DNA from 4 places in the Bacillus sp. S10(2024) genome. Region 3 is predicted to be linked to each of the others. Evidence: predicted binding sites of a transcription regulator. Region 3 holds the regulator's gene; each other region holds the start of a gene.

Region 1 (6,170 bases), 1.0 Mb from region 3:
TTGATTAGCCTCTTGGATTAGTTGAGTATCCTCACATCTAAACCCCAATCGAAGAAATAAAGAATGCTCTTTCATGATTCTAGACCAAAAACGAATTTCATTTAATGATCGTTCAACAAACGCTCCAGATGTAACACCCGTATCAGGATGTAATCTATCCATTCTCAATCCCTCCAGTAAATACTATGCTAGTTCTATTCCTATGAATAGATATATGTAAAAATACCAGCAATAAAAGTTCAGTCTGGCTATAAAAATAATCTTATTCTTTCTATTCATCACAACATAAATAATAATAATTCTAATTTATTTACCAAACAGACGACTCCAACGTGATTTCTTCTGTCCTGAAGCTACTATTAGGCGCTGGCGCTTTAATTATTAAGAACAAAAACAAGCTGCCATTTAACATAACTTGATCCCTCTAATCGTGGGCAGTAAAACCCCACCTCAAGATGCAGAGAAAAGCAAAGAAGATAAGTGGGGGATAACTGCTGGCATGCGCCCGATTGGTTCAACTGACCATTCGGAGAAAAGGCATCTCCGAACGGAAGTTTCACTTTATTTATCACCCGGGGCAGGCTGATCCACTCCCTTAACATGGTGTTTATGCCCATTATTTTCCGTCGTATAAAAATCGTAATAATGAACATGCATTCCGTTTCCAACTGGAATTGCTGGTCCTGAATACGCCTTGTAATAGTGTGTATGTCCATCTTCGAACAATACATATCCTTCTGTATAATGTATATGCCCGCCCTCTTGTGTCTTAATGGGGGGAGATGTTACATCTAGGCATTGATGTACATGCCCGCCCACAACAGATGTATAATCCACTGACCCATGGTTATGATGTGGCACAAAACCAGAAACAAAATCATCTTTTCCCACCCTGTTCACTCTATCCATTCTCTTCATTCCCCTTATGCATAAAGATAAACTCTATAAACTAGTATGCTTATACGATCGAGATAATTCCTCTCAAATTTATCCTACTGCTTTTAGAAAAGGAGAGCCTGATTGGTGAGAGCTTTCTATGAACAATCTCTCCTAAAAAATTTAAAAAGATGTCTCCAAAATCGCAACTTGGAAACACCCTCTTCTACTCTTTATCTATGCTGTAACATCGCAACTAACTTCTCTTGACTATACATCCAAACAGTAATAACTAAACAAGCAAGCGCTACTTCTGATAACGCCATAAACCCAATTGCATAATGGCCTGTTAGTTGGAATAATAACGTTAAGATTAATGGCGGGAAGAAACCACCAAGTCCGCCAAGTGCCGATACAAGACCATTTACAATACCAGCTTGCTTGGAGAAATACATTGGTACAAGTTTAAAGATTGTTCCATTTCCAGTACCAGCGCAAAAAGCAACTAATAAACATCCGAATGTGTATACATTCATCTTTGGCATAAATGATAAAATAATTCCTGCTAATGTTAAACCGGTAAAGACAAAGATTAAAATTTTAAATGGATTAAATTTGTCGCCGAGCCAGCCCCCAATTGGACGCATGATTGTTGCTAAGGCGATAAAACCAGCTGTACGTAATCCAGCATCTACTTTCGCTAAGCCAAAGTGAGATACAAGGAAGTTCGGTAAATAAACTGTAAATGCGACGAACGAACCAAACGTTAAGAAGTAGAAAATACATAAGAACCAAAGTTTTTCATTTTTATATACACCTTTAATTTGTTCCGTTAATGATGTATTTACCTTTTTCTCGTTACGATCTCCTAACAGGAAGTTTGCTAATGCAAATGCAGCGAGTAAGATTAAATACATTTGTACCGTTGTTCTCCAGCCAAATGAAGTTGCAAGTACTGGTGCAAGAAAGGATGTAACCGCTGTTCCTATATTTCCTATTCCGTATATTCCGTTTACAAAACCATGCTTTTCTTTCGGATAGTATTTCAGAAGAGATGTTACCCCTACAGAGAATACCGCGCCGCCAACTCCGGCAAATAAACCGCCAATAATTAAATCTAGCATCGATGTTGCTATACTAATATAAAAGACAGGGAATAATAGAATAATAAAACTAATAAAGAATAGTTTTCTTGCTCCGTAACGATTGGTCCAGTAACCAATTGGAATGCGAAGAATAGAACCTAAAATTACCGGTACTGCCGTGACAAGAGAAATCTGTCCTGCTGTTAATGCAATGTCTGCTTTAATAAATGGCATTAAAGAAGATAAAATCACCCATACCATAAAGCCAAGTATAAGATTTGAAGTTTGTAACCCTAACTGAAAATTCTGATTTTTCATTAATCTCTCCCCCTATTTGTGCAATATTTCACATTTTCTATTGCTTCCCTCCTGCCTAATCACGCTCTTTCCCGCTATTCGCGGGCAATAATCCTCCACCTCAAGATTGAGAGAAGCGAAGAAGATAGGTGAAGGATAACTGCCCGTAAAAGCCCGATTGGTTCAACTAACCATCAGTGGGGGATAAAGCCCCCACTGATGGAAGTTTCACTTTATCATGATTAGGCAGGAAAGAATCACCCGCCGCTTACCGGTGGAATCAACGCAACAACATCACCATCTTGAATCATATCGTCTTCATTTGCATACTCTTCATTAATTGCTACCATTATGTGCTGTGAAAGGGAAACATTGTAGTCTTTCGTTACAAGCTCCTTCAGCTCTGCTACCGTAAGGTTTTGTACATCAATTTGTAATTGGTGTGTTCCAGCTTCTTCTTGTAAATGAGAAAATAATAACACTGTAATCATTCTACATTCTCCTTTCCTGGCTCTCCGTTTGGATACGATGTTTGCTCTAATTGATCGCCAATCCACTTCTCACCGTCTTCCCAAAACTCTTTCTTCCAAATAGGAACAATTTGTTTAATTCGCTCCATAATGTACTCATTTGCCTCGTATGCAGCTTTTCGGTGCGGCGTTGATACAGCAACAACTACCGCAATATCAGAAATTTGCAATGTGCCGATGCGATGCGAAATTGCCACATATGTTCCTGGCCACTTTTCCTTCGTTTCTTCCCCAATTTTGGCAAGCATTTTTTCAGCCATCGAACGGTACGCAGCATATTCTAAGTAAAGCGTACGGCGTCCTTTCGTAAATTCTCGCACTGTACCAATAAATGTCGTCACAGCGCCGCATTCACGGTGAATCACTTTCTGCGCTACTTCTTCAATAGAAATCGGTGTATCTACTACTTCAAAATACGTATTTGTCATTTTGTATCCCTCATTCTTTGTACGAACCAATTTATATACTTTTCATCTTCTGTTATATGGAAGACTTGATAATGTTCTTGCCCTGTTTTTAGAGCCTTATTCCATGTAATAACAGCAATCACATTTTCGACACTTTCTAATAAAGAAGCATCTTCCTCTAACCGAAGTAAAACAACTTTTGGATATCGTTCTTTTTTATATCCTTCAACGATTATGACTTCCGCTTCAAAACACGTATACAAACGAATGATTTTTTCTAAAGACCAGTCGCGCTCAGCGGATAAAGACAATAATCCATCCCCTTCCACTGCGTTGACAATTGCTCCAGCCAGGCGATGACGTTCGCTATCTTTTTGCAGGGGCAATTCTGGATATCCTCCGTGCCCATGATGCTTAATCGCTCCTACTTTCACACCTTCATTTGTTAACGCTTTAATCAGCTTCTCTGTCAATGTTGTCTTCCCGCTATTCTGATACCCTACGATTTGTAAGACTGGAACGGCTCTTTCCATGGCCACTCACTTCCTTGCTCTCTGTCTAATAAAAGGACAGTAACTGTCATACCTTCTTCAAAACCACGCGTGCCACCTGGCAAAACGATAAACGCATTCGCATCAGCGAGTGAAGAAACCGCACTGGATTTATCAAGTCCAACTGGCACAACTTGCAGCCTTCCGTTTACAATTTCTACTTTCCCTCTAACAAAGCGTGTAAATGGATTTGCTTTCGGGAACCCCTTCATTAAAACGGCATCGCTGCGGTACATATGAGGCTCTTTCATCTGTAGAAATGTTCGAACAACCGGACGTACAAACAATTCAAATCCAACATAACAAGCAGATGGATTCCCTGATAATCCAAACAATAACTTTCCATTTACTTCTGCTACTGTCGTTACACTTCCCGGACGCATCGCGACTTTATTGAACAGTACGTTCGCTCCAAGCTTTTCATAAATAGCTGGCAAGTAGTCATAATCACCAACTGACACACCGCCTGTCGTAATGAGAATATCGACTTCTTCCATTGTCTTTTTTACCATCTCATAACAAGTATCAAAGTCATCCGCAAATTGGCCATAATATCGAACCGTTCCTCCTGCTTGCATAATTTGCGCACCGATCATATATGAGTTACTGTTGCGAATTTTCCCTGGTTCAAGCGGCTCATGAACTTCTAACAATTCACTTCCTGTCGTCACAATTCCAATAACCGGACGCTTTATGACAGCTACTTCACTATAACCAAACGTTGCAAGAAGCGCTGCCACTCCTGGATTAACCATCGTTCCTTTTTCAACAAGTACATGATGCTTCCTTACATCTTCACCCTTACGAGAAATATTATCGCCTGACTGAAACGGACGCTTCAATTTCATATATGTCTTTTCGTCTTTTTGGGATCCTTCCGTAAGCTCCAGCATGACAACCGCATCACAACCAGTTGGAATTGCTGCACCAGTCATAATTCGCACCGCCTGAAATGCCTTCACTTCCTCTGTAAAAACAGAACCAGCTCCAATTTCTCCAACAACTTCAAACTCGGCCGGATGTTCATAACTTGCTTTCTTCGTATCTTCTGCCCGAACTGCAAAACCATCGTACGGCGATCGGTCAAAATGAGGCACATCATGATCAGCAGTTACATCTTCCCCAAGAATTCGTCTATAACTTTCCGTAAGTGGTACGCGCTCAATTTCTCCGCGCTGTGCATACTCCATCACACGCGCTACTGCATCGCTAACAGCAATTGGTATTCGTTTTTCTAGCATCATTTTCACCCCATATTTGCAAAATATCACATCTTTATTACACTTATTGTTGTACAATGCTAATCATAATAGCAATTACTTCAAGGAGGAATTTCATGTCTTCATTTACTCATTTTAACGACCAAGGCCGCGCCAAGATGGTGGATATTAGCGACAAAAAAGTTACTGTACGCACAGCTATCGCTCGTTCAAGCATCATTGTGACAAAAGAAATTTATGATAAAATCACTCATAATGAAATCGGAAAAGGCGATGTCCTAGCCGTTGCACAAATCGCTGGTATTATGGCCGCAAAGCGCACTTCTGATATTATTCCGATGTGTCATCCACTACTTCTAAAAGGTGTTGATATTTCCTTTGACTGGCATATTGCAGATGAACAATATCGTTTACTTATTGAAGTAAAAGTAAAAACAGAAGGCAGCACCGGCGTTGAAATGGAAGCCTTAACTTCTGCTTCCGCTACCGCTCTTACCGTATATGACATGTGTAAGGCTGTCGACAAAGGCATGATTATCGGTGAAACATACCTGTCTGAAAAAACAGGTGGCAAAAGCGGTGATTATATAAGAAATCAGTCTTAATCCAAGGGGGTGTTCCCTTTGGATTCACCCTATATAACGCGCATATAATCGTTTTGCCACTTGTATATCATTTGTACCATGAACAAAGGCCCGACCATCTTGAAATAAAACAAAACGATATTCATCAGTATGAAAGGATAATAAGTATGGCGTCCTCTGTACTGGCACGCTTTTTTGTAAGCGCTTTTCTATTTCTTCTAAGTTAAGAGGCTGATTTATGCCTGGACGTACTTGAACCGTATTACGGCCGCATAATACTTCTGTTTTCGTTTGCGCTTCAAATGTTAAGCTTGGATATGTACGAAGTTTGCCGCATGATAGACAGTTTTCTTTTTTCTGCCGGTTTACTTTAAATGCCATATATTGATTGTTCCAAAGATCAAATGATACCATCGTTTCCCTTAGTGCTGCAAAGTCTCCAACTAATATTTTTAAAGCTTCAGCAACTTGATAAGCAACGACCATTTGCACGGCTGGTTGAATAATTCCTGCTGTATCACACGTTGCTCCGCTCGTTGGATGTTCCATTAAACAGCGAAAGCACGGTGTTTTCCCTGGGATAATCGTATACGTTACACCGTAACTCCCAACACAGCCAC
Region 2 (6,170 bases), 1.1 Mb from region 3:
CAGCTGAGGAGCTAGGTAACTGGGAAGAATGGCGTGAGCTTGGTGAACAAATTCGTCAGCATACGCTAGAAAACTTAGATTATTATTTAATGCAACTGAGTGAAAATGTATCAAAACGAGGCGGCCATATTTTCTTTGCGAAAACGAAGGAAGAGGCGGCTGAATATATTAAACAAGTAGCTGAAAAGAAACAAGCGAAAAAAATTGTCAAATCAAAATCGATGGTAACAGAAGAGATTGGTATGAACCATGTCCTTCAAGAAATCGGTTGTGAAGTTGTTGAGAGTGACTTAGGGGAGTATATTTTGCAGGTAGACAATGATCCGCCATCTCATATTGTTGCGCCAGCACTTCATAAAAATAGAATGCAAATACGTGATGTATTTAAAGAAAAATTAGGATATGAAAACTCCGATGATCCATATGAGATGACGAAGTTTGTTCGTAAAATTCTTCGTGAAAAATTTATGGATGCAGAAATCGGAGTGACAGGATGTAATTTTGCAGTTGCTAACACAGGTTCTCTTTGTTTAGTAACAAATGAAGGGAACGCAGATCTTGTTATGTCTATTCCGAAAACACAAATTGCGGTAATGGGTATGGAGCGTATGGTTCCAACGATGGAAGAGCTCGATGTTCTTGTCGGCTTACTTTGTCGTAGTGCTGTTGGTCAAAAACTAACAAGTTATGTAACTGTAGCAGGACCAATTCAAGAAGACGAAATTGATGGACCAGAAGAGTTCCATTTAGTTGTTGTAGATAATGGACGTTCTGAAATTTTAGGTTCTGAGTTCCGTGAAGTACTGCAATGCATTCGCTGTGCGGCATGTATCAATGTATGTCCGGTCTATCGTCATGTTGGTGGTCACTCTTACGGATCCATTTATCCTGGGCCAATTGGTGCGGTATTAACACCGCTTTTAGGTGGCTACGATGATTATAAAGAACTTCCATATGCATCTAGTTTATGCGGGGCATGTACAGAAGCTTGTCCAGTAAAAATTCCATTACATGACTTGTTATTAAAACACCGCCAAGTAATCGTGGAAAAAGAAGGACGTGCACCGCTTGCAGAAAAACTTGCGATGAAGATGTTTAGTATGGGCGCTTCTTCTGCGGCTTTATACAAAATGGGATCGAAAATGGCGCCAGCTGCAATGAGCCCATTCACATCCGGAAACCGGGTTTCTAAAGGTGTGGGACCGCTTAAAAATTGGACGGAAATTCGTGAATTCCCAGCGCCAAGCAAAGAAAGATTCCGTGATTGGTATAAAGAGCATAAGAAAGGCGGGAATAACTAATGGCAGGAAAGATTCAAAACCGCGATGCATTTTTGGAAAATATCGCAAAACAGCTTGGACGTGAACGGAAAACAGAAGGGGTACAGCGTCCAGTATGGAAAAATAATGTGAATGTAGAAACGTTAAATGATTACTCGTCAGAAGAACTATTAGAAGTATTTAAGAAACAATGTAACAACATTCATACAACTGTTATTGAAACAAATCGAGCTGAATTAAGTGCTGCAATTAAGAAAGTTGTCACTGAAAACGGCGGCGGACCAATTATGCTATCTCAAGATGATCGTTTTGAAGAGTATGGATTGGAGCAATTATTTGAAGCGGAACTTCCAAGTGAAAACGTAGAAGTAAATACTTGGGATCCAGCAAAGAAAGAAGAAAACATGAAGTTAGCGGAAAAGGCAAATATCGGAATTTCCTTTAGTGATTATACATTAGCGGAATCCGGTACAATTGTCGTGCAAAGTCATAAAGGAAGAGGACGATCTTTGCACTTTTTACCGACTATTTATGTAGCGATTATTCCACGTGAAACAATCGTGCCGCGTATTACACAAGCGGTACGTGATTTGAATACACGTGTAGAAAATGGAGAAGCACCGGCTTCTTGTATTAATTTTATTACAGGGCCAAGTAACTCTGCTGACATTGAAATGAACCTTGTCGTTGGTGTACATGGACCATTAAAAGCATTTTATTTTGTTGTATAAAATGGAAAAACAGGCCTAATAAGGGCCTGTTTTTTTTATGGAGAAAGATACATTTTTGAAAATACAATATGTTATCTTTTCCTGTTATACTAGGCGCGAAAGGGGAGGATAAAATGCTATTATATGTATATGCTTTTTTCACTGGTTTGATATTAGGCTCTTTCTATCACGTTGTTGCTTATCGAATTCCGCTCGGATATTCCATTATAAAACCGCGCTCACACTGTTCTCATTGTTCCCATGTATTACAACTAAAAGAGCTGATCCCCATTTTATCATTTTGTATCCAAAAAGGAAGGTGCACGCACTGTAATATAAAAATCTCGTATTTTCATCCTGTATTTGAAGGTATTGCAGGAGTATTGTTTCTTCTTGCAGCAGTTTTTGTTGGTTTCAATGAGCAGCTGATTATCGCGTGGACGCTGTTATCGCTTCTTTTCATTGTTTCTATTACAGATCTTCTTTATATGGTAATTCCAAATCAAATTATATGCTTTTTTACAGGACTATTTCTAATAGAACGTTATTTTATACAGCCATTGCTATGGTCGGATGGATTATTAGGATCACTGGTTATGTTTATGCTCTTATATATCATTCAAACTATTTATCCAACAGGAATCGGAGGAGGAGATGTGAAATTATTTACTTTACTTGGTTTTGTAGTTGGAACAAAGGCGGTACTGTTGTCACTTTTTTTCTCATCCTTATTTGGTCTTTGTTTTCTTATCATTTTTATTGCGCTTAGACGGATGACGTATAAAGAACCACTTCCCTTTGCACCTTTTATTGCACTTGGTACAATATGTACATACAGTATGTAGAGGAGGGATAATATGAATGTATATATGGATGATCAAAGACCGTGCCCAGGTGGCTTTACATTAGCGACGACAGTCGAACAAGCGCTGGAGCTTATTCGAAATAATAAGGTATATACATTATCAATCGATTATAATATGGGATTTCGTCAAAGAAATGGGTTATATTTCATAGATGCATTTTGTCAAGAACGATTACATGTGGAAGAAATTCATTTGCATACGAATGATTCGATAGGACAACATTATATGTTAGATCGGATTCAAAAAGGAAAAGAGTCTGGAGAAATTTCTTCGTCTATTGTTATTAAATGTGTTGGAAGTTACTAAAAAAACAAGCATTCCAATCAATCTGGAATGCTTGTTTTCGACGCATTTTTTATTTTACATGTGCTGGTAATGGAATAACTTCTTCAGTTTGTGCGGAATCGATTTCTGGTTTTACAGATTCTGTTTCACTTTTTGTTTTAGTCAAATAATGATACACCATACCAACAAATACAGATCCACCAATTATGTTACCGATTGTAACTGGAATTAAGTTATGAATTGCATTCGCAAAAGAAATTGTATCAGGATGTGGAACAAGTAAAGCAATAGAGAATAGTGACAGATTTGCGATGCTGTGTTCATATCCTGATAAGAAGAAAGCAAATACAAGAAACATCATTACAAGTATTTTAGCTGTATCTCCTTTTACTTGAGAAGGAAGGAAACAGGCAAGACAAACGAGCCAGTTACATAAAATAGCTTTGAAAAATAAGTGCATGGTTGATGCGCCCATTTTTCCTGCGACAACTTCATTTAATAAGTGATTGTGACTTATCGTTTCAAAAATACCAGTTGCATAAAAGAGTGCTGCGAAAAATACTGCCCCTACTAAGTTACCTACATAACAAGCTCCCCAGTTGCGAAGTGTATCACCAATTGTTGTTTCTTTTCGTAAAGTTGAAATGGTGAAATACATTGTATTTCCTGTAAATAATTCAGCTCCCCCATATATGATTAAAATAAGTGCAACTCCAAAAAATGAAGAAGATGCTAAATATGTTGCAGGTGAATGTGCATCATGAAAAAAATTCCCTAACTTAAAACATACTATAATAACAAAGCCGATATAGATACCAGCTAGCGCTGCTCGAAGAAAGTATTCCATTGGATTGTTATTTAGCATTTTTGTCTTTTTCTTTGCAAGTTGTATAACGTAATCTACTCCTTGTTCTAGCATAAAACATTACGCTCCTTCAATACATCGATTATTAATATTCTTTATATGATTAAAGTACACGTATTTGCGCTCACTTTCAATAAGTTTGTTCAATATTTCACAAAAAGGACACCTTTTTTAATGAAAGCGCTAACAAAATGTTGTATAATATAATACATTTTCTATAATTGAGAAACCCCACCTCTATTTGAAGAAAAAAGAAAAAGCGCTGAAGTTACAGCGCTTTTTCGTTATATTGTTTCGAATTTTGTTGTACATTTGGAGTTGTTTCTTTTGATAAGAACCAACCACCTGCACCAATTGCAAGCAATACAACCCAAAATATAATTTTCCAAGTAGTTGATTCTGGGAATCCATGTGGAATAACGCCTAATGCAGGGTGAGCTAACGTATAAACTGCTAATTTCACACCAACCCAGCCTACAATCATGAATGCAGCAGTTTCCAATCCAGGTTTACGTTGCAGTAAGTTTACGAAAGCGGATGCGGCAAAGCGCATAATAATTAATCCAATCATACCGCCTGCGAAAATAACAGCAAACTGTCCGATGTCAAGCTCGCCAATTGTACCAAGGTTTGTTTTCGGTAATGTCATTGCTAATGCAACAGCTGCTAAAATAGAGTCAACAGCAAACGCAATATCAGCAACTTCTACTTTGAATACAGTCCACCAAAAGTTTTCTTGTTTTTTCTTTGTTTCTTTTTTCTCTGTTTTTTGATGAGCTGCATTCTTTTTTACATACGTTTTTACAAGATGGTTAACAGCGATAAATATTAAATAAACGGCACCGATTGCTTGCACTTGCCATACATCGACAAGAAATGAAATCATAAACAATGATCCAAAGCGGAATACAAATGCTCCTGCAAGTCCGTAGAATAAAGCCTTTTTACGTTTTTCTTCCGGTAAGTGTTTTACCATAATTGCAAGGACAAGTGCATTATCAGCTGCTAAAATCCCTTCCAAAGCGACTAAAATAAGTAATACCCAACCATACTGCACTAATAAAGATAGTTCCATTTACATTCTCCTCTCGTTTGTATAGCGCTAAACAAAAAGAAGAAAATTCCCCATTGTTTAGCTTTCCTCAAAATAAGCTCTATCAACGGCGGAGGAATTTAGAAATGAATGCAAAAAAGACCTCTGCCGTTAATAGGCAAAGGTCTTGCTAGACATATGTAATAAAATATGCCAACAAAGCCGGAGGAATATGATTCCACGTAATGACGACTTTGTTTCAGAGAATATTTTCTCTGACGCTACTCCCCTTCGGAAATATGCTATTACGTAAATTATATAAGTAATAGTAAGGTCTGTCAACCTGTTAAAAGACTTTCGCGTGAATATTTCATATGTAGTAAAGAGGCAGAGAATATCTGCCTCAAATCCATTTTTTATTTTATTTATTATCCACGTAATTGTTGCTGTGCAAGGGAAACAAGACGTTTTGTTACTTCACCGCCGACAGATCCATTTGAACGAGCAGCTGTGTTAGATCCTAAATTTACGCCAAATTCTTGTGCAATTTCATACTTAAATTGCTCTAGTGCTTGTTCAGCACCAGGAACAAGTAGTTTATTTGTTTTCGCCATAGTATAATACCCCTTTTTTCATTTTCAGCTTATAACAGCTGATGATGTTATTGTATGTGTTTAATTAGTAGTCATACGCGGAAGTAATCGGAGAGACTAACAGTTCTTGGATGAAATGAAAAAAGAGTAGCAGCACTACTCTTTTTTCATAACGGTTGCTGTACCTTCTACAACAACTTTATTGTATTGATTATATATGTTTGTTTGTAATGTAATAATTCTTTTATCATCGCGTTTTTCAATGACTTCAGCGACAACACGCAGTGTGTCTCCGATCTTTACGGGGGCACGGAATGCGATATTTTGTGATAAATAAATGGTATTTTTTCCAGGAAGCTTTGTACCAAGTATTGTTGAAATAAAACTAGAGACGAGCATACCATGAGCAATGCGTTCTTTAAACATCGTTGTTTTGGCAAAAGAATCAAGTAGATGAATTGGATTTACATCGCCTGTAAGTTTTGCAAACGTAATAATATCCTCGTTTGCAATCGTTTTTGTTAAAGAAGCTTGATCC
Region 3 (6,170 bases):
ACAAAAAGACTACCTCCTTTCATTAGGAAGTAGCCTTTTTACTAACTATTTATAACATTGAACAGCTTCTCATAATGAGGGCTTATTACATCATACCGCCCATACCGCCCATGCCCATGCCACCCATGTCAGGCATTGCAGGTGCGTTTGGTTCTGGCTTGTCAGCAACAACTGCTTCAGTTGTTAAGAACATTGCCGCAACAGATGCTGCGTTTTGAAGAGCAGAACGAGTTACTTTCGTTGGATCTACGATACCAGACTCAAGCATATTTACCCATTCGCCTGTTGCTGCGTTGAAACCAACGCCAACTTTTTCGCCTTTTAAGCGCTCTACAACTACAGAACCTTCTAAACCAGCGTTCACTGCGATTTGACGAACCGGCTCTTCTAACGCACGAAGTACGATGTTAATACCTGTTGCTTCGTCGCCTTCAGCTGCAAGACCAGCTACTTTAGTATATACGTTCATAAGTGCAGTACCACCACCAGCAACAATACCTTCTTCTACTGCTGCACGAGTTGAGTTAAGTGCATCTTCAATGCGAAGTTTGCGCTCTTTCAATTCAGTTTCAGTTGCCGCACCCACTTTAATTACAGCTACGCCACCCGCTAATTTAGCAAGACGTTCTTGTAATTTTTCGCGATCGAATTCAGAAGTTGTTTCTTCTAACTGCGCACGAATTTGACCGATGCGAGCTTCGATTTGTTCTGTGTTTCCTACACCTTCAACAATTGTTGTATTTTCTTTCGTTACAACAATTTTGCCAGCACGGCCTAGAGATGCAATAGTTGCAGATTTTAAGTCACGGCCTAACTCTTCTGTAATTACTTCGCCGCCAGTTAAGATTGCGATATCTTCTAACATCGCTTTACGACGATCACCGAAGCCAGGAGCTTTAACAGCTACTACGTTGAACGTACCACGAAGTTTATTTACTACTAATGTAGCTAACGCTTCGCCTTCTACGTCTTCAGAGATGATAAGAAGTGGTTTACCTTGTTGTACCACTTGCTCTAATACTGGTAAGATTTCTTGAATGCTAGAAACCTTTTTATCTGTAATTAAGATAAATGGATTATCAAGAACAGCTTCCATTTTATCAGAATCAGTAATCATGTAAGGAGAAGCATATCCACGGTCGAACTGCATACCTTCTACTACATCTAATTCTGTTGTGAATCCTTTAGATTCTTCTAATGTAATAACGCCGTCGTTACCAACGCGCTCCATCGCTTCTGCAATTAATTGTCCTACTTCTTCGTCAGCAGCAGAAATAGCAGCTACTTGTGCAATAGAAGATTTACCTTCGATTGGTTTAGAAATCGTTTTTAATTCTTCAATTGCTGCTACAACAGCTTTTTCAATACCTTTACGAAGACCCATTGGATTCGCACCAGCTGTTACGTTCTTTAAACCTTCACGAATCATTGCTTGCGCTAATACAGTTGCAGTTGTTGTTCCATCACCAGCTACATCGTTTGTTTTGCTAGCAACTTCTGCAACTAGTTTTGCACCCATATTTTCAAATGCATCTTCTAATTCAATTTCTTTTGCGATTGTTACACCGTCATTTGTAATAAGCGGAGAACCGAATTTTTTCTCAAGTACAACGTTACGACCTTTTGGTCCAAGTGTAACTTTTACTGCGTTTGCAAGAGTGTCGACACCGCGAAGCATCGAACGACGTGCTTCTTCACTAAATTTAATATCTTTTGCCATAATATTTGACCCCCTTGAATTTTTAAAGATTTATATAATTAACCAATAATTGCTAAGATGTCGCTTTCACGTAAAATTAAGTATTCTGTACCTTCGTATTTCACTTCAGTACCTGCATATTTTGAGAAGATGATACGATCTCCTGTAGCTACATCTAAAGCAACACGCTCACCATTTTCAAGCACACGACCAGTACCAACTGCCACTACTTTACCTTCTTGTGGTTTTTCTTTTGCAGTGTCTGGTAGTACGATACCACTTGCTGTTTTTTCTTCTGCCTGAACAAGTTCAATAATAACGCGATCACCTAATGGCTTTAGCATGAACAACAACCTCCTCAATTTATTATGTAAATTTTATATTTATTAGCACTCTAACACTTCGAGTGCTAACACACTTATTATAATAAAGAATCTCATTTTCTTTTGCAAGTGAAAAAATCGTAATTTTTCGGAAAACTATTTTATCCCCTCTTCCACTTGTTCCAAAGTGTTTATACCTTACTTAATAATTACATAATGGAAGATGCATTGATACATATATCCATTTTAATTTTCCGACATATTAAGTCACTGCTATACAAAATACAACATGACCGTTACTTGCTCCCTTTGTTTATAAACATCGTATGTGGCAGGAAAAGGCTCTGACTGCTTCTAAGCACGGCCAACTACTCTCGTCCTCCTCTAAAAAGAAAGGGGCCTATGGCGTTTTTTAACTTGCACATGATAGAGATTCCATCTTTTTTTCACCTTCTCCTATGTTACAATAAGAAAGATGCCATAAGTTGTTTTCTCTATGGATAGAGCATTTTCCTTTTTCTTTACAAAAAATTCAAAAAGGAGTTACGAAATTGAAGAGACAATATTGGTGGGTTATTGTTACATATATTTTGATGCAATTATCAGGTATAATCGGTGGATGGATTCTTTTAAAAAGCGGAGTATACAATAATGGACACCGGACCTTTGAAGAAAAAGTTCAACTGGCAAGTGCACATTGGGGACTGATTAGCTTCTTTATCGCTCTTATCATCATCCTTGTGTTACTCCGTAATGATACAGAATCCGAAAAATGGAATCGCGGAAAAACAAACATACCTGCTACGATAGGGTGGATTATTCTAGGAGTTTTTCTTGCTTTATTTGCCCAAGTTATTGCTGGCACAATTGAAACACAAGTTTTTAAAATTAAAGCAGAATCTGAAAATACACAAAACATTATCGATATTATAAAAGCTGCGCCATTATTTATGATTGTTTCATCTATATTTGCTCCTATTCTTGAGGAGATTGTATTTAGAAAAATTCTATTTGGCACACTATATAAACGATATAACTTCTTTATCGCAGCAATCGTAAGTTCGCTTATATTTGCTCTCATTCATTTTGACCCTACACATTTATTAGTGTATATTTCCATGGGACTTGTTTTTTCATTTTTATACGTACAAACAAAACGAATTATTGTACCAATTATGGCTCATGTTATGATGAATACAAATGTTATGTTAATTACATTCGTACTTCGTCCCTATCTAGAAAAAGCTGAAAAACTGCAAGGATTCATCGGAGGATTTTAAACATGCGAAATTCACCATTTGTTATGGCAACTTTGTATTTTCTTCTAGGTTGTATATTTACATACTTAGCAATCACAAGTGTGAAAGACACGATTTGGAACTTTTACACAATACTACTTGCCATAATGGCAACAGTTGATTTTAATTTGGCAATTCGCCTTCTTTTTTCTAAACCGAAAAAAGATAGCCAGAAAAATTATCCACAATAAAAACGCAGGAGATTCCTGCGTTTTTATTGTGGATAATTTTTCAAAAAGTACACGAGCGTTTGTAACTCTACCGCTAAATCAATATGATGAATTCGAATATGTTCTGATATGTTTAGCCTAGCAGGTGTAAAGTTTAAAACACCTTGTATGCTCGTATGTGATAAGCGATCTGCTACAGCTTGTGCAACAGAAGCAGGCACTGTTAATATTGCCACTTTTATATCACCCGATAGTCTCTCTTCTAACTCATCCAGATGATATACTGGAATCCCGCCGATTTCTTTTCCAACTTTCTCTTCATCAACGTCAAATGCCATCTCAATTTTTGTATTATTATTTTTCGTAAAATTGTAATGTAAGAAAGCGGTACCTAAATTACCTACCCCAATTAATGCTACACGTGTTACATCGTCTTGATCAAGTGTTTCGCGAAAAAACGACAATAAATAATTTACATTATAGCCATATCCCTTTTTCCCTAATGCCCCAAAATATGAAAAATCTCTTCGAATTGTCGCTGAATCCACTTTCACCGCTTCACTTAATTCTGCAGATGATACGCGTTGCTTACCAGATAACGATAGGTTTTGGATAAATCGATAGTATAGAGGCAATCTTTTGGCAGTTGCCTGCGGAATTTTAGGCTGCTCCATGCAACCCCCTCCTCTCTTCCTATCTGTTCAAGTGATTGAAACATGTACGGAAGTTTAGCATTGATAGTTTTCCTTGTATAATAGAGAGAGAATTTCTCTATTTATGTTCAACTATACACTATTTTTAGTATGATTGAGAAATATAATCATGGCAAAGTTAAGAAAATATTTGAGGTGAAAACATTGATTTTACTACAAGTGAATAACCTTTCCAAGTTGTTCGCCGCCGAAGTGATTCTTTCAAACATTAAGTTAGAAGTACAGACGCGCGATCGTATTGCACTTGTCGGGCGTAATGGCGCAGGAAAGTCTACATTATTAAAGATTATTGCCGGAGAATTATCCCATGACGGCGGCGAAATTATAAAGCCGAAAGATGTATCTATCGGTTACTTAGCGCAGCACACTGGTCTTGAAACATCATTAACAATTTGGGATGAAATGCTAACGGTCTTTCTTCACTTACAACGCATGGAGAAAGAACTCCGCAGACTAGAACAAGAAATGGGAAAAGAAGAGAACTTCACAAATGAAACCATTTATGAAAAATTGTTAGCAGAATATGATCGTCTACAATTAGACTATAAAAATGAAGGCGGCTATCAATACGAAGCTGATATTCGTTCTGTTTTAAGCGGTCTTGGTTTTCCTCCCGAAACACACGGAACGACAATCTCCACATTAAGCGGTGGACAAAAGACTCGTTTAGCTCTCGGGAAGTTATTATTAACAAAACCAGATTTACTTATTCTCGATGAGCCAACCAACCATTTAGATATCGATACATTAACGTGGCTCGAGCAATATTTACAAGGTTATCCTGGGGCTATTTTAATCGTTTCACACGATCGGTACTTTCTAGATAGACTTGTCACACAAGTATATGAAATCTCCAATAAACAAAGTCGAAAGTACACAGGAAACTATAGTAAATACTTAGACCTTAAAGCGGCCCTATATGAACAAGAGATGAAACGTTACGAAAAACAGCAAGAAGAAGTAACAAAATTGCAAGATTTTATCCAAAAGAATATTGCCCGTGCGTCTACAACAAAACGGGCGCAAAGCCGCCGAAAACAATTAGATCGTATGGAACTTATGGACAAACCAATCGGCGATACAAAATCCGCTTCTTTCCACTTTGATATCGATAAACAAAGTGGTAATGATGTATTACAAGTAAGAGATGTGACAATTGGCTATGAGAATGAGCCAATTATTCAAAACATTCGTTTCCAATTAACGAGAGGTGATAGTGTTGCGCTAGTCGGTCCAAACGGAATCGGAAAATCCACTTTATTAAAATCTCTTGTGGATAAACTTCGCCCTTTAAACGGTACTATTTCGTTTGGTTCTAACGTTTCTATCGGATATTATGACCAAGAACAAGCAAACTTAACATCATCAAAACGTGTATTAGATGAACTTTGGGATGATTATCCGATGCAACCAGAAAAAGAGATTCGCACAGTACTTGGGAACTTTTTATTTTCTGGTGACGACGTTCTAAAACCCGTTTCTTCTTTAAGCGGTGGACAAAAGGCACGTTTAGCTCTTGCAAAGCTTATGATGCAAAAGTCAAATGTACTTATTTTAGACGAACCGACCAACCATTTAGATTTAAGCAGCAAAGAAATTTTAGAAAATGCGCTTATTGATTTTCCAGGAACGATTTTATTTGTTTCCCATGACCGCTATTTCATTAATCGCATTGCCACAAAGGTGATTGAGTTATCCCAGGGTGGAGCTGAGGAATACCTCGGTGATTACGATTATTATATAGAAAAGAAAAATGAAATGCTCGAACGCGCTGAACTTGAAGACCAAGAAACAAATAAACCTGTACAAAAACAAGTGGCACAAGAAAAATTAAATTACATCGAAGAAAAAGAACGTAAAAAGCAAGAACGCCAACGTATGCGTAGAATTGAAGAACTAGAAGAAAAGATTGCAGCAATTGAAGAACAAATCGCGGCATTAGAGGAACAACTTTGTCTTCCAGAAGT
Region 4 (6,170 bases), 720 kb from region 3:
AAAGCAATCAAAGTAACTGGCCTTGAGAAGAACAAACAAAAAGTTCTTTACACAGAAGTATTCTGCCAAGAAGCATTCAACCAAATCGAAGCAGATGCAAAAGAAACAATTATCGCTGTTGAAAATGGCGATATGCTGCGCATGATGTTATCTGCACTTCGTAAGCTAACACGTCACACACCAATTAACGTTATTCCGAAGAAACGTGAAATTGCAGCGAAAGTGTTAGAGGATGAGCGTTATACAGTTTAATAAATAAGAAGGAGCTGCCTTTGAGGCAGCTCTTTCTTTCGCGTTTGACAATATATTGACGCACTCGATAGTTGTATAAAGAGAAATTAAAGAATAAAAAATATAAATGCTATGTATCCAACTGAAATAAAACCTACTAATGTCTGACCAATAACATTAATCTTTATATGAATATCATTTTTCCAATCTTTAGCCATCATATAACTAAGTGAAAAAGCAGAAACAAATGGACAAAAGAAACCTATTATTCCACATACACTATTCCAATCATTAAACACATCAACAAAAAACGTTATCAACAATGTAATATTAGTTGCTAGTAATAGGTAATATTTCAAAAACAACAGCCCTCTCATAAATCAATTACTAATTTAGTTTTTACCATAAACCTGCCCTTTAATTAAATTAAGCAACATCATAATCTCTATAATTATTTTAACATAAATTACCTTATTTTTCAGATTTTCACCCCCTTAAAACCTCAAATAACAACAAAAATTACACCTGAAATTTTTGTGTGACAATAGCCAATATCAGCATGTTAAAACTCAATAAAATCTTATATAAAAATAAAAAACGAGAATAAAACCTGTACGACTTTTCTCCTTGATTTACAATGCTATTCTAATGTTTCTTCACGTTATCGGAACTACTTAATATAAAACGGCTACTTCTTTTTTTGCCCAAAAATGGAATTTCTAGTGACGAAAACTAATGGCATTAGTATAATGAAACTAATACCATTAGTTTTCGGAAGGGGAGCTGGAAATATGAGAATGGTGCACGAAAAAACAGTATATCAATTGTCATTTTTACCAAGAGTGTTTCCTATAAATTGTTATTTTGTAGAGGAAGAAGATGGTTTAACTTTAATTGATGCGGCTTTGCCATATAGCGCAAAAGGCATCTTACAAACGGCTGAGAAAATAGGAAAGCCGATTACTAATATTGTATTAACACATGCGCATGATGATCACATCGGTGCACTAGACGCATTAAAAGAAGTACTTCCTGATGTTCCAGTTTATATTTCTAAGCGGGACGCAAGGCTGTTAGAAGGAGATACGACATTACAAAGAGATGAACCGAATACGCCGATAAAGGGCGGTGTACCTAAAAAGGTGAAGACGAGACCAGATTTTTTATTAGAGGATGGAGACCGAATTGGATCGCTTCTTGCGATTATGACACCTGGACATACACCAGGCTCCATGTCGTTTCTTGATACACGAAATAACGCTCTTATTGTAGGAGATGCATTTCAAACAAGAGGGGGCACAGCTGTTTCGGGACAAATGAAATTTTGGTTTCCGTTTCCTGCAATGGCAACGTGGAGTAAAGAAGTAGCATTACAGAGTGCAGAAAGGCTAAGAGAATATGAGCCTTCCTTACTCGCGGCAGGGCATGGAAAAATGATAAATAATCCAGGCGCTGCAATAGACTGTGCCATTGAGGAAGCAAAGCGAAATATAGAAAGTATGAAAGAGGGTTAATTTATGTCACCGAGAATCGGACTTACATTACAGAAAATTGTAGTCACAGCGGCAGAAATCGCAGATACAAATGGCATACAAGAAGTAACATTAGCGTCATTATCGCAAAGGCTGGGAATACGTTCTCCTTCTCTATACAATCATGTGGAAGGGTTACAAGATGTCCGAAAGCATCTTGGTATTTACGGAATAAAGCAGCTACACGGGGCACTGAAAGAGGCGGTTGAGGATAAAAGTATGGACGAAGCAATTCATGCATTAGGAGAAGCGTACGTATCATTTGTCCGAAAACATCCTGGATTGTATGAAGCAACTTTTTTACGGGATGAAGAAGTGCAACAAGCAGGAGACGGAATTGTAGAGCTTTGTCTTCGGGTTTTACAGCAATACGGCTTAGAAGGAGAGAATGTACTTCATGCGACGCGCGGACTAAGAAGTATTTGTCACGGATTTGCGTCAATTGAACAACAAGGCGGATTTGGGTTGCCGCTGGAGTTAGATGTGAGTTTACATTTATTATTGGAAACATTTATTAAAGGACTGTATGTGATGAAAGGATAAAACCTTAGAAGCGATTCTAAGGTTTTTTCGTGCATACAATTTCAAAAGAAATAAATACTAAATCGTGAATGAACAAAGAAAGGAAGGTCGTCACAATGCAAAATTTAACTGAACTTGAAGTAGAAAATTTGCGTCATCTGATTGGCGGGCATGCAACAGTTATTAACAAATTACAAGAGTATGCACAGACATGTACGGACCCGCAGCTGAAGCAAATGTTACAAAAAGATGTGCAAGATGCACAAAATACGAAACAGCGATTAATGTCGTTTCTAGGATAGGAGTGCAGAGAATATGAATGAAAAAGATATGGTGAACGATTACTTAGCCGGGTTAAATGCAAGTTTAACGGGTTATGCAAATTACATTGCGCAAGCGAATAATGAACAATTACATCAAACGTTAATTCAAATTCGTAATCAAGATGAAGTAAGGCAACGTAATTTATATGAATATGCGATGCAAAAAGGCTATTATCAACCAGCAGCTGCAGCAAATCCAATGGTTGTACAGCAGTTAAAAAGTCAATTGAATGCACAATAAAGTGAAACTTTAATCAGTGGGGGTTACCTTCATCGCCCGCTAATTATCAGCTCTCATCAATTGGGCTTTTACGGGCAGTAATACTGCCCGCAAATAGCGGGATAAAAACAGAAATATTTCAAAGCGGATAACGTAATCGAGACGTTACCCGCTTTTTTGTGAAAATAAAACATTCGGAACTTTGTCGGAATTATGTGCAAAGGGACATAAAATGTCTATATTATTTGTGATACTTTTCACAAGTTGTACATGGTTTCTATGGTAAAAGCTTCTATAATAAAACGTGTGAGTTATATAAAACAAAGAAGGCTATATTAGGAAGCAGGGGAGATCATCATGAATAGAAGTACAAGAAAAGTTGCAATTATAGGTACTGGGTTAGTTGGATCTAGCTGTGCGTATTCTATTGTGAATCAAGGAATCTGTGAAGAATTAGTGTTAATTGATATTAATCATGAACGAGCAGTTGGCGAAGCGATGGATTTGTCACACTGCATGAATTTTACAAATACAAGAACAAAAGTATATGCAGGAACTTATGAAGACTGTAAGGATATGGATATTGTTATTGTTACAGCAGGACCTACTCCAAAATCAGGACAAAGTCGTCTGGATACTTTAAGAGCAGGTGCGAAAATTATGGAAAGTGTCGTGTCAGAGGTTATGAACAGCGGATTTCAAGGTATTTTCTTAATTGCCTCTAATCCAGTTGATATTATGACTTACCAAGTTTGGAAGCTATCCGGTCTTCCGAGAAACCGTGTGATTGGTACTGGAACATCTTTAGATTCTTCTCGCTTACGAACAATTTTGTCTGAAATATTTGAGGTGGATCCGCGTAGCATTCACGGTTACTCATTAGGACAACATGGCGATTCACAAATGGTTGCTTGGTCTCACGTAACAGTTGGCGGAAAACCAATTCTCCAAATTTTAGAAGAGCAAAAAGAACGATTTGCAGATATTGATTTAGATTCGATTGTTGAACAAACTGCAAAAGCGGGTTTAGAAATTTCTAAACGAAAAGGAACAACTTATTACGGCACCGGGAACTCCTTAGCTTATATTGCACGTTCTATTTTTAATGATGATTATCGTGTTATGGCTGTATCAACAATTCTAGATGGTGAATATGGTGAGTATGAAATTTGTACAGGTGTCCCAGCTATCATAACAAGAGATGGTGTAAAAGAGATTGTTGAGCTGAGCTTAACAGAAGCTGAAGAAAGTCAATTTGCACAATCAAATGATATTTTACGTGACTATATGAAAATAATTGGTTGCTAGATTAGATGAAGGTAAAACAGATGAAGGAATATATCATGCCTCGTATATTTAAAGGGTCTGCAGGAATTGCACAAGGTATTTTCGTATCTCTTGGAATTGGCCTACTGATTGAGAATATAGGAAGAATTGTCGATATTCCAACGTTAATTACAATCGGAATTGTTGCGAAATCACTTATGGCGCCGGCAATTGGAGCAGGGATTGCTTTTATGCTCGGAGCAAATGGACTTGTCATTTTCTCAGCGATGGTTGCAGGAACGATTGGAGCTGGAGCGATTTCGATTACTACAGCCGGTTTAATGATTAAAACTGGCGAACCAATCGGTGCGTTATTAACAGCGACGCTAGCGATTTATATCGGTAAACGGTTAAGCGGAAAAACAGCTTTAGATATGATGCTCGTTCCGTTTGCGTCAATATTAGGTTCAGGTTTAGTCGGTATTTGGTTATCTCAAAATATTACGCCGGTCTTAAATACAGTTGGGGAATTTATTAAAGATAGCTCAGCTGGTAACCCGTTTATCGCGTCTATTGTACTTGCAGTTGTTTGGGGGTTGTTATTAATGTCTCCAGCGTCATCAGCAGCTCTAGCAATTGCACTTAGCTTAGATGGTGTGGCAGGCGGTGCTGCACTTGCAGGATGCGTCGCTCAATTTATTGGATTCGCTGTTATTTCTGCGAAAGAAAATAATTTAGGCGGTATTTTAGCGCAAGCTCTTTGTACACCGAAAGTGCAACTTCCGAATATCACTAGAAATCCAATGATTCTTGTACCAACTGTTGTTGCGAGTGCGATTGTAGGTCCTGTATCAGCGCTTGTCTTCCAAATCACAGCAGGGAAAGAAATTGCAGGTCTTGGACTTAGTTCTTTAATCGCACCAATTAATTTGATTTCAAGCAAAGGATTGAGCGTTGTTCCAGCGATGATGATTACTTATATCGTAATTCCAGTAGCTGTTTCTTATATACTGTATATGATTTTGAAAAAAACAGGTCGCATTAAACCTGGCGACATGACTGTACCACAATCTTAAAGACTAGTAAGAGTGTTTTAAAATATGCCAATTTGAAAATCTCCTCTTACATAGAGAAAAGCAGACTGAAGAAGCCACAGTCTGCTTTTGTTGTTATAGATTATACGCCGGCTTGCACAGTAATCTTTTGCTCACGTGATTCAAATACATAGTGCATGGCTGCATAGAGGAAGCTTCCTAGTACGACACCTGCTACCACATCTACAAAGGCGTGCTGTTTTGTAAATAAGGTAGACAAAATAATGAGCACACCAACAAATATTAGCAGGCAGTACATCCATTTACTTTGTTCCTTTCGCTTAAAGGCTGTAATCATAATGACAAATGTTGTGAGTACGTGAATACTAGGAAAACAATTCACTGGTTGATCGAGACTATAAATATAGCGTACTAAATTAGCAAATACATCATTGCCGATTACTTCAGGGCGTGTTACTGTTGTTTGCCACATATAATAGACGCTAAAGGAAGTGAGTTTCCCGAATAGGACACTACTTAATGTAACATAATAGAGTTTTCGATCTGCAAAGCAGTAATAAATAAGAGCGCCATATAAATAAGGGAACCAAAGTAAATATGGAACGATAAATTCTTTTGTGAATGGAATCCATTCATCTATTTTTGTTGTTACATTTACAGCGCCTACTGTGGAGTGATTGAGCACGTCATAAAGGGCACTTACAGGTATAAGTAGGAGTAGGTAAGATAATGGGATAAAGGCTGAAAACTTATTATTTTTCATAGTAATTCTCCTATTTGTAATGTAATAACTTAGAACTTGAAAAATTATAATATAAAACATATAAATGAACCATCGATTTTTCTAACATTTTTTACAAATAACCTTACAGTTTTGTCACTATATCATATTATGAGGTCTTGATGCAGGTGTGCTTAAGAGAAGTTACCATTAATTAAACGTTTGTTTAAGTAGTATGTTCGTTTTTTATGCCTTAATCAAACGTTTGTTTAAGTAGTATGTTCGATTTTATGGCACTAA

What was found. Region 3 encodes Rex, which represses fermentation and respiration genes when NADH is low (regulators of the CRP and FNR family bind a similar motif). Its sites were predicted from a motif close to TTGTGAAATATTTCACAA; they were not measured.
Region 1: a site for Rex is predicted at 2,296-2,313, ahead of AB1280_RS22060 (nitrate/nitrite transporter). Genes of this name have one in related genera too.
Region 2: a site for Rex is predicted at 4,146-4,163, ahead of AB1280_RS11245 (formate/nitrite transporter family protein). Genes of this name have one in related genera too.
Region 4: a site for Rex is predicted at 3,074-3,091, ahead of AB1280_RS20360 (L-lactate dehydrogenase). Genes of this name have one in related genera too.

Annotation. Positions count from the first base shown of each region.
Region 1 is NZ_JBFLUR010000002.1:4,332,936-4,339,105, reverse strand. It holds gene AB1280_RS22070 (DUF2935 domain-containing protein) at 1-162, opposite strand, end outside; gene AB1280_RS22065 (YmaF family protein) at 562-900, opposite strand; gene AB1280_RS22060 (nitrate/nitrite transporter) at 1,110-2,279, opposite strand; gene moaD (molybdopterin converting factor subunit 1) at 2,516-2,749, opposite strand; gene AB1280_RS22050 (molybdenum cofactor biosynthesis protein MoaE) at 2,746-3,216, opposite strand; gene mobB (molybdopterin-guanine dinucleotide biosynthesis protein B) at 3,213-3,734, opposite strand; gene AB1280_RS22040 (molybdopterin molybdotransferase MoeA) at 3,695-4,987, opposite strand; gene moaC (cyclic pyranopterin monophosphate synthase MoaC) at 5,083-5,571, shown strand; gene AB1280_RS22030 (molybdopterin-synthase adenylyltransferase MoeB) at 5,596-6,170, opposite strand, start outside.
Region 2 is NZ_JBFLUR010000002.1:2,174,625-2,180,794, reverse strand. It holds gene AB1280_RS11265 (LutB/LldF family L-lactate oxidation iron-sulfur protein) at 1-1,301, shown strand, start outside; gene AB1280_RS11260 (LutC/YkgG family protein) at 1,301-2,011, shown strand; gene AB1280_RS11255 (prepilin peptidase) at 2,125-2,835, shown strand; gene AB1280_RS11250 (cyclic-phosphate processing receiver domain-containing protein) at 2,848-3,162, shown strand; gene AB1280_RS11245 (formate/nitrite transporter family protein) at 3,212-4,060, opposite strand; gene AB1280_RS11240 (TerC family protein) at 4,275-5,081, opposite strand; gene AB1280_RS11235 (alpha/beta-type small acid-soluble spore protein) at 5,468-5,653, opposite strand; gene AB1280_RS11230 (MaoC family dehydratase) at 5,789-6,170, opposite strand, start outside.
Region 3 is NZ_JBFLUR010000002.1:3,304,225-3,310,394, forward strand. It holds gene groL (chaperonin GroEL) at 86-1,720, opposite strand; gene groES (co-chaperone GroES) at 1,759-2,043, opposite strand; gene AB1280_RS16675 (CPBP family intramembrane glutamic endopeptidase) at 2,574-3,302, shown strand; gene AB1280_RS16680 (YdiK family protein) at 3,305-3,511, shown strand; gene AB1280_RS16685 (redox-sensing transcriptional repressor Rex) at 3,535-4,164, opposite strand; gene AB1280_RS16690 (ATP-binding cassette domain-containing protein) at 4,348-6,170, shown strand, end outside.
Region 4 is NZ_JBFLUR010000002.1:4,019,419-4,025,588, forward strand. It holds gene AB1280_RS20335 (acyl-CoA dehydrogenase family protein) at 1-252, shown strand, start outside; gene AB1280_RS20340 (MBL fold metallo-hydrolase) at 1,023-1,745, shown strand; gene AB1280_RS20345 (TetR/AcrR family transcriptional regulator) at 1,749-2,306, shown strand; gene AB1280_RS20350 (hypothetical protein) at 2,402-2,587, shown strand; gene AB1280_RS20355 (spore coat protein) at 2,601-2,849, shown strand; gene AB1280_RS20360 (L-lactate dehydrogenase) at 3,186-4,136, shown strand; gene AB1280_RS20365 (PTS transporter subunit IIC) at 4,157-5,170, shown strand; gene AB1280_RS20370 (phosphatase PAP2 family protein) at 5,271-5,912, opposite strand.